DNA from 2 places in the Halobacillus sp. KGW1 genome. Region 1 is predicted to be linked to the other one. Evidence: predicted binding sites of a transcription regulator. Region 1 holds the regulator's gene; the other holds the start of a gene.
The links. The regulator Rex, encoded in region 1, represses fermentation and respiration genes when NADH is low (regulators of the CRP and FNR family bind a similar motif). The targets are predictions, from matches to a motif close to TTGTGAAATATTTCACAA.

Region 1 (4,299 bases):
GGATCAACAGCGGCAGCAGGAAGATCCCGGAGAAGAGTCCGATCGAGGCGGCGGATGTAACGACAATCGACGCCGCATAAGTCGGGACCCGGAACACCGACAAGTTCAACAGCGGATCGTCCTGTCGGTTCTCGTAGAAAACGAACAGCACGACGGCTGCGAGTCCGACGACGATAAGGACGATGTTGATCGGGTCCAGGAGATGATCCAGCGTCCTCCCTCTTCCGAGTGCAAACAGCAGGCCTCCGATGCCGAGCGATACAATAAGAAATCCGACAAGGTCGAATTTCTTTTCGGGATGGGTTTCCGTCCGCTCCAGGTATTTCGAAGAGAGGACGAGTCCCGTCAGGCCAAACGGAATGTTCAAGGCGAAGAGCCAAGGCCAGTCGACGTATTGGATGAGAAACCCGCCGATCGTCGGTCCGATTGCGGGGGCGACCATAGCGGCGATGCCGTACACGCCGACAGCAAGGCCCCGTTCGTGCCTGGGGAAGGACTGGAAGATGAGCGCCATGGCGATCGGCAGCATCAGACCACCGGCTATGCCCTGGATGGCCCGGGAGACGATTACCATCGAGAGCGTCGAGGAGAAGAAGCCGCACAGTGAGCCGACAAGGAAGAGACAAAGCCCGGACAGGTACACCTTTTTCTTCCCGAACCGGTCGCCGAAGTAGCCGGTCAACGGCATCGTCATCCCCATCGCGACCATGAAGATCGTCAAAATCCATCCGACAGAGACGGCATTGGAATCGAATATTTCTATAAAACGTGGCAGAATCGGATTCAGCATGCTGTTGTTCAGAATGACGGTGAAGGTTCCGAACAGGACAGACACGACGACGAGCCACTTATTAGGTAATCGTTTCATCGTACCTTACCTCCTTAATTACCTAGTTACTATACCACCATCCTGCAACTCTAATCGCCGCTCGACCGATTTACGAGAGCGGAATCTTTTTTTCTTTGTAATCGCTTCCCTTCTCCCGCCTATGTTTATAACGTTTTTCAAGGTGGGTATAACAAAGAAGAATCACACAAGGAGGCGAACCATTTATGGGACGTTTAGATAACAAAGTAGCTGTCGTGACCGGTTCTGCGACAGGAATCGGAGCGGCAACCGTGAAATTATTCGCAAAGGAAGGCGCGACGGTGGTCTGTGCCGACATCAATGTCGATGCCGTGAAGAAGACGGTGGATGAAATTCATAACGAAGGCGGCGAGGCGGAGACGTACACGCTCGACGTATCGAAAGAGGACAGCGTTTCAGCATTTGCTGATTACCTGAAGAAGACATATGGCAACATCGATGTCCTGTTCAACAACGCAGGGATCGACGAAGAAGGCGGCAAAGTGCACGAATATCCTGTCGATCTCTTCGACCGGATCATCGCTGTCGATCTGCGCGGAACGTTCCTGACGAGCAAATACCTGCTTCCATTAATGATGGATAACGGCGGATCGATCATCAACACATCTTCCATGTCCGGAAGAGCTGCTGACCTCGACCGCTCCGGCTATAACGCGGCGAAAGGCGGAATCACGAACTTCACCCGTGCGATGGCAATCGACTACGCCCGGGACGGCATCCGCGTCAACTCCATCGCTCCCGGTACGATTGAGACACCGCTTGTAGACGGCCTTGCCGGTTCGAAGGAAGATAAGGAAGGACAGGAATTCCGTGATGCCAACAAGTGGATCACTCCACTCGGCCGACTTGGAAGCCCGGATGAAATCGCATCCGTCGCCCTTTTCCTCGCCAGTGACGACAGCTCCTATGTAACCGGAGAGGACATCACGGTCGACGGCGGCATCATGGCCTACACGTGGCCGGGTAAAATGCTGATCGATAAGAAATGGAAAGAAGAAACCGAATAAGAATAACAAAAAAAGATGCCGGAGCCGGCATCTTTTTTTCAATCCTCTATTTTTCCATCCAACGGATAATGCTTCAAAAAGTAGACGAGCGCTTGAAGCTCAATCGCAAGATCGATATGATGCACCCTCACATCAGACGGCACGTTGATCCGGGCCGGCGTGAAGTTCAGGATACCCGATATTCCGCCCTCGACGAGACGGTCGGTGATCGCCTGCGCCTCTGAGGCAGGAACCGTCAGAATCGCGACCTTCAAATCGCCGATCTTCTTCTCCAGATCATCGATGTGATGGACCTCCACCCCGCCGACTTCACTCCCGATCCGATTCTCACTCGCATCGAAGGCAATCTCGATCTTTGTATTATTGTTCTTCGTGAAATTGTAATTAAGGAAAGCCGTTCCCAGGTTCCCGACACCAATCAGCGCGACACGTGTCGTCTCGTCCTGATCCAGCGTCTTCCGAAAGAAGGAAAGCAGGTACTCGACATTGTAACCATAACCTTTCTTCCCGAGGGCTCCGAAATAGGAGAAATCACGGCGGATGGTTGCGGAATCGACTTTGACCGCCTCACTCAATTCTTTCGATGACACCCGCAGTTTCCCCTGGCTGTGCAGGTTGTTCAGGAAACGGTAATATAACGGAAGCCGCTTCGCTGTCGCCTGAGGGATTTTCGCTTGTTCTATATCCATTGTCGTCTCTCTGCTCCTTTACTCGTCATTTCTTCGGTAATCTCCGTTCTTCCCTCCGGTTTTCTCTGCAAGGTAAGTCGGACCGATGACCATGCCTTTATCTACTGCTTTACACATATCATAAACCGTCAATGCTGTGGCAGAAGCGGCCGTTAGCGCTTCCATTTCTACCCCGGTGCTTCCCTTCGTCTTCACGGAAACCTCGATCAGCAGCTTTTTCGTTTCCCCTGTTTCCCAATCGAAGGATACATCGATTCCCTTCAAGGAAAGCGGATGACACATCGGAATCCAATCCGACGTTTTCTTCGCTGCCATGATTCCGGCGACTTGGGCGACCGCGAGCACGTCCCCTTTGGCCATTGTCTGGTTGGTAATCTTCTCGTATATTTCTTCCTTCACTTCCACACTCGTTCTCGCAACAGCCGTCCGGACCGTATCGTTTTTCTCTGATATATCGACCATCCGTGCCCGGCCCTGCTCATTAAAATGACTGAATTCCGCCATCTCCAACTACCCCTTTTATGTGATTGGTCATGCCGCAGGCGGCAACACTAGTTTCATTTTAACAAAAAATCACAGGGAAGTCGTTAAAGTTTTCACAATCTCGCGAGGGCTTCTGTTGCTAGCAGGCTCACCGATGATATACACTTGATTTATCGAGGTGAAACGACATGATTCTCATGCAGTTGAATCAATTGGAAAAGCGTTTCGGCGCTGAATTGATTTTATCTAATATTAAACTGGAAGTACAAAAGAACGACCGGATCGCCATTGTCGGCAGAAACGGTGCAGGAAAGTCGACCCTGCTGAAGATGATGGCCGGCGAGATGAGCTATGATGAAGGAAACATCTTCATGCCGAAGGAAACGACGCTCGGATATCTCGCTCAAAACACAGGCCTGCAGTCCGACGAAACGATCTGGAATGAAATGGAGAAAGTCTTCCTCCATCTGAAGGACTTGGAGAAAGAGCTGCGCGCGATGGAAGCGAACATGGCAGACCCTGACCTGATCTCGGATCAGGAGCGCTACCAGCAGTTATTGACCGATTATGACCGCAAGCAGGAATACTTCAAGAACGCAGGCGGATACCAATACGAAGCGGATATCCGCTCGGTACTGAACGGGCTGAATTTCCAGCATTTCAACTGGGATACACCGATCACGTCCTTAAGCGGCGGCCAGAAGACGAGGCTGGCACTCGGGAAGCTGCTGTTGAAGAAGCCGGACGTGCTTATTCTCGATGAACCGACCAACCACCTGGACATCGATACGATCTCCTGGCTCGAAGGGTACCTGCAGGGCTACCAAGGTGCGGTCGTCATCGTTTCCCACGACCGCTACTTCCTCGATAAGATCGTCAACACGGTCTACGAGATCGCCTTCCAATCCTCTAAGAAGTATCACGGCAACTACAGTAACTACCTGAAACAGAAAGAAGCCGACTTCGAGCAGGAAATGAAGCGATTCGAGAAGCAGCAGGAAGAGATCAAACGGATGGAGGACTTCATCCAGAAGAACATCGTCCGTGCGACGACGACGAAGCGCGCCCAGAGCCGGCGCAAACAGCTGGAGAAAATGGACCGGCTGGAAAAACCGAAAGACGATAACCAATCCGCGAAGTTCAGCTTCCAAGTGGCGAAGCGCAGCGGAAACGATGTGCTGAAACTGAGAGACTATGCGTTCCGTTATCCGGACAGCGATACGAACCTTTTCGACAAAGTATCCCTTGATCT
Region 2 (4,299 bases), on a different contig from region 1:
ATTTGTTTTCCCACGTCCAGCGCTTGTCTCATAAGTTCTTTGATTCCAGATCCGCCGGTTCTATTCTTGTGCGGATCATGAACGATATCAACTCCCTTCAGGAATTGTTCACAAATGGAATTATCAATTTATTGATGGACATCGTCATGTTGACCGGAATTATTGTCATTCTATTTGTACTGAGTCCAAAGCTTGCCCTCGCCGTTCTTGTCATCATGCCGATCATGTTTTACATTTCGACGAAGCTCAGGCGTAACATACGCCGCTCCTGGCAGGATGTGAGGATCCAGCAGTCGCGCTTGAATTCCCATTTGAATGAGAGTCTGCAGGGCGTAAGAATAACCCAGTCGTTCTCACAGGAGAGGGAAAATACGGAATACTTCGATGGTGTCAACAGCGACACCTTCGCATCTTGGAATACGGCGTCTAGAAAAAGTGCCATGTTCCGGCCATTCGTCGAGATGAGTAATGCCGCAGGTACCATTATTCTGGTCGCATTCGGAGCTCATCTTATCCTTGAAGGCGATGTGGAAATCGGTACTTTCGTATCCTTTGCCTTCTTCCTGGGAATGTTCTGGGAGCCGATTTCACGTCTCGGTATGGTCTACAATCAGCTGTTGATGGCCATGGCCGCATCCGAGCGGATCTTTGAATTTCTTGATGAGAAACCGAATGTGGAAGAAAAGGCCGGCGCTGTTACTTTGACAGATATGAAAGGTCACATCGAATTTGATCACGTCCGGTTCGCCTATGATGAGAAGCGAATTGCTCTCCATGACATAGAATTGGAGATGAAGGCAGGGGAGACGGTAGCCCTCGTCGGCCATACCGGGTCCGGTAAATCGACCATCGCGAACTTAATCAGCCGCTTTTATGACCCGACGGGAGGTTCTGTGAAAATCGACGGTGTCGATCTTCGTGATGCGACCATCGATAGTGTCCGCCAGCAGATCAGTGTCGTCCTGCAGGATACATTCATTTTCTCAGGGACGATCATGGAGAACATTCGCTTCGGACGACCCGGTGCATCCGATGAAGAAGTCATGGACGCTGCGAAGGTTGTTGGAGCCGATGGTTTTATCCAAAGACTCAGTGAAGGATATCAAACGGAAGTAGAAGAGAGAGGAAGCATTCTGTCTGCAGGGGAAAGGCAGCTCTTATCCTTCGCCCGCGCCCTTCTGGCTGATCCGAGGATTTTAATACTGGATGAAGCGACAGCGAGTATCGATACGGAAACAGAAGTGAAAATCCAGCAGGCGCTGAAAAGACTTCTGAAAGGCCGGACAGCCATCATGATCGCTCACCGATTGTCGACGATCAGGGAAGCAGACAACATCTTCGTACTCGAGCAAGGGAAAATTTTAGAGCACGGGTCCCACGAGGAACTGATGGATGCTAAAGGGGAGTACTACGAATTAGTCAAAGCCCAGTTCCGCATGCTCGATGCTATGTAATTCCATTGAATATTCATTTCTTGTAAATATGGAAGCCGTCAGTCATGACGGCTTCTTTTTTTGTGGAAGATCCTGTTACGATCCGTGCCGGAAGGGGTAAACGAGTAATGTCGAACGGAAGGATTTTTGAAGGAAATGTGAAGTTTGTGAAGTATGTCACAAAATCGTCAACACTGACTGCCCACGAAGTGGGATGACCGCATTATACTAAGTGTATCGGATAGATTACCACGAGTTCGTTAGGAGGAAGATTCATGTTCGATTTTGATAACGTCGCCGTAAGTCAGTCACTGACGGCGATGACTCTATTATTCCATGCTATTTTCGCAACGATCGGAGTCGGTGTTCCTGTGCTCGTTTCCGTCGCTGAATTTATCGGGATCCGGAAGAAAGATCCTCACTATACATTACTGGCAAGACGATGGACCCGCGGTTATACCATCACCGTAGCCGTTGGGGTCGTGACTGGAACCGCGATCGGCCTGCAGCTTTCTTTGATCTGGCCGAGCTTTATGCAGATCGCAGGTAACGTCATTGCTCTGCCGCTCTTCATGGAGACGTTCGCCTTCTTCTTCGAAGCGATCTTCCTGGGCATTTATTTATATACGTGGGACCGGTTCAAAAACCCGATCCATCACTGGCTTTTGTCCATTCCTGTGGTGATTGGAGGGACGATGTCCGCCTTTTTCATCACGACGGTCAACTCCTTCATGAACACGCCGCAGGGATTCGACCTGGAAGGCGGTCGTTTCACGGCAGTCGATCCAATTGCAGCGATGTTCAACCCTGCAACTCCGACAAAGGTGTTTCACGTCGTATCTTCATCCTATTTGACAGCAGCCGCCATCCTTGCTGGTATAGCCGCTTTTATTATTTTAGTGAAAAAAGGAAGTGCTTATCATAAGAAAGCTTTGAAATTAACGGTTTCCATGATGTTCATTTTTGCTATTCTGACGGCTCTTGCCGGGGACTTATCAGCGAAATTCCTTGCTGAACACCAGCCGGAGAAGCTTGCTGCAGGAGAATGGCACTTCGATACGGAGGAAGGAGCAGACCTTGTTGTTTTTGGAAGACTTAATGAGAATAATGAGGTGGAGAACGCCATCCGTATTCCAAACGCTCTGAGCTTCCTTGCTCACGGCGATTTCCAGGCGGAAGTAGAAGGTCTGAATGAAACTCCTGAAGAAGAACGTCCGCCGTTATGGATACACTATATGTTCGATCTGATGGTGACGATCGGATTTTACCTGCTCGGCATTTCCCTGTTGTTCCTCGTATTCTGGAAAGTGAAGAAGTGGAATACGTATCATCCGCTGCTTCTTTGGGGAATTGCGCTTGCCGGACCATTGTCCATGCTCGCCGTCGAATTCGGGTGGATATTTGCGGAAGTCGGCCGGCAGCCATGGATTCTGCGCGGGTTTATGACCGTTGCCGAGGGTGCGACGACCTCACCTTATGTCACCCAGATGTTTGTCCTGTTCGCCGTCCTTTATTTGGTGCTTGCCCTCGGGTGTATCCTTACCCTGCGAAAAATCTTTAAGGGGAGACCAGCCGAGCTTGAAATGGAACGACGATATCCGCAGGTGGCAGCAGCGAGAGAGGAGGCCGATGAATGAACTATGAATTGATTGGGATCAGCGTCTTGTGGCTGTTCCTTTACGGGTATTTAATCGTAGCATCCGTCGACTTCGGCGCTGGTTTCTTCGCCTATTATGCCAGGTTGACGAAGCAGGACCATGTGATAAATAAACTGATTTCCCGCTATTTATCTCCTGTTTGGGAAGTGACGAACGTATTCTTTGTGTTCTTCTTCGTCGGTCTGATCGGATTCTTCCCGGATATGGCCTACTATTTCGGTCAGGCCATGCTCGTTCCGGGCAGCATCGCCATTGTTCTCCTTGCCATTCGCGGCTCATTCTACGCGTTTGAGAATTATGGATCGAAAAATAACAGCTTCTACATGTTCCTGTACGGGGCGACCGGACTGCTTATTCCGGCTGCGCTTTCGACCGGGTTGACGATCTCGGAAGGGGGTTACATCGAAGAGACGGCGGACGGGGTTCACCTGCTCGTCGGAGAACTGTTGACCAGCCCTTATTCCTGGAGTGTCGTGTTCCTTGCGATTGTTTCCGTTCTGTATATCAGCTCGATGTTTCTCAGCTATTACGCTCACAGAGCGGATGATCAGCCTGCTCTTAATCTCGTCCGTCGTTATGCCTTGTTTTGGAGTTCCCCTACGATTATCGCCAGTCTGACGACATTCATTGCCCTCAGTCAGCAGAACGAGGAGCATTTCAACAAGGCGCTTGATCTGTGGTGGGTATTCGGCCTCTCTGTCGCAGCCTTTATGCTTGCCGTCTTTCTCGTATATAGAGGGAAACATTATGGATGGGCGTTCATCGCCGTCATGGTCCAGTTCTTCTTTGCCTTCTTCGGCTACGGAGCTTCTCACCTGCCTTATCTATTGAAGCCTTTCGTAACCTTGACAAGCGGCGTGACAAATGACGCGATGGCTGTTGCACTTGTCATTGTATTCATCGCAGGGCTTTTGTTACTCATCCCTTCCCTGATCCTGTTGATGCGCCTGTTCCTGTTCGACGCAGAATATGTAAAAGGGAAAAAATAGATACAGGGTCTAATGGTTGGAACGTCTGCAGCAGCGGGCGTTCCTTTTTTATGCTAACATTGTGAAAGGAAGATCGATCGGTACTGGCATAACAATCGCCTTTCTTTTATGATAGAATGGATGTACATTTGGCCTGATAAATGGAGGAACAATCATGAAAAAAGAATTTGCAGTCATTGGACTGGGTCGTTTCGGCGGCAGCATATGCCGTGAGTTGAG

Region 2: a site for Rex is predicted at 1,599-1,616, ahead of AXG56_RS03510 (cytochrome ubiquinol oxidase subunit I). Genes of this name have one in related genera too.

Annotation. Positions count from the first base shown of each region.
Region 1 is NZ_LSOC01000004.1:525,049-529,347, forward strand. It holds gene AXG56_RS17335 (MDR family MFS transporter) at 1-868, opposite strand, end outside; gene AXG56_RS17340 (SDR family oxidoreductase) at 1,054-1,875, shown strand; gene AXG56_RS17345 (redox-sensing transcriptional repressor Rex) at 1,914-2,564, opposite strand; gene moaC (cyclic pyranopterin monophosphate synthase MoaC) at 2,583-3,068, opposite strand; gene AXG56_RS17355 (ABC-F family ATP-binding cassette domain-containing protein) at 3,236-4,299, shown strand, end outside.
Region 2 is NZ_LSOC01000002.1:550,311-554,609, forward strand. It holds gene AXG56_RS03505 (ABC transporter ATP-binding protein) at 1-1,454, shown strand, start outside; gene AXG56_RS03510 (cytochrome ubiquinol oxidase subunit I) at 1,709-3,070, shown strand; gene AXG56_RS03515 (cytochrome d ubiquinol oxidase subunit II) at 3,067-4,080, shown strand; gene AXG56_RS03520 (TrkA family potassium uptake protein) at 4,235-4,299, shown strand, end outside.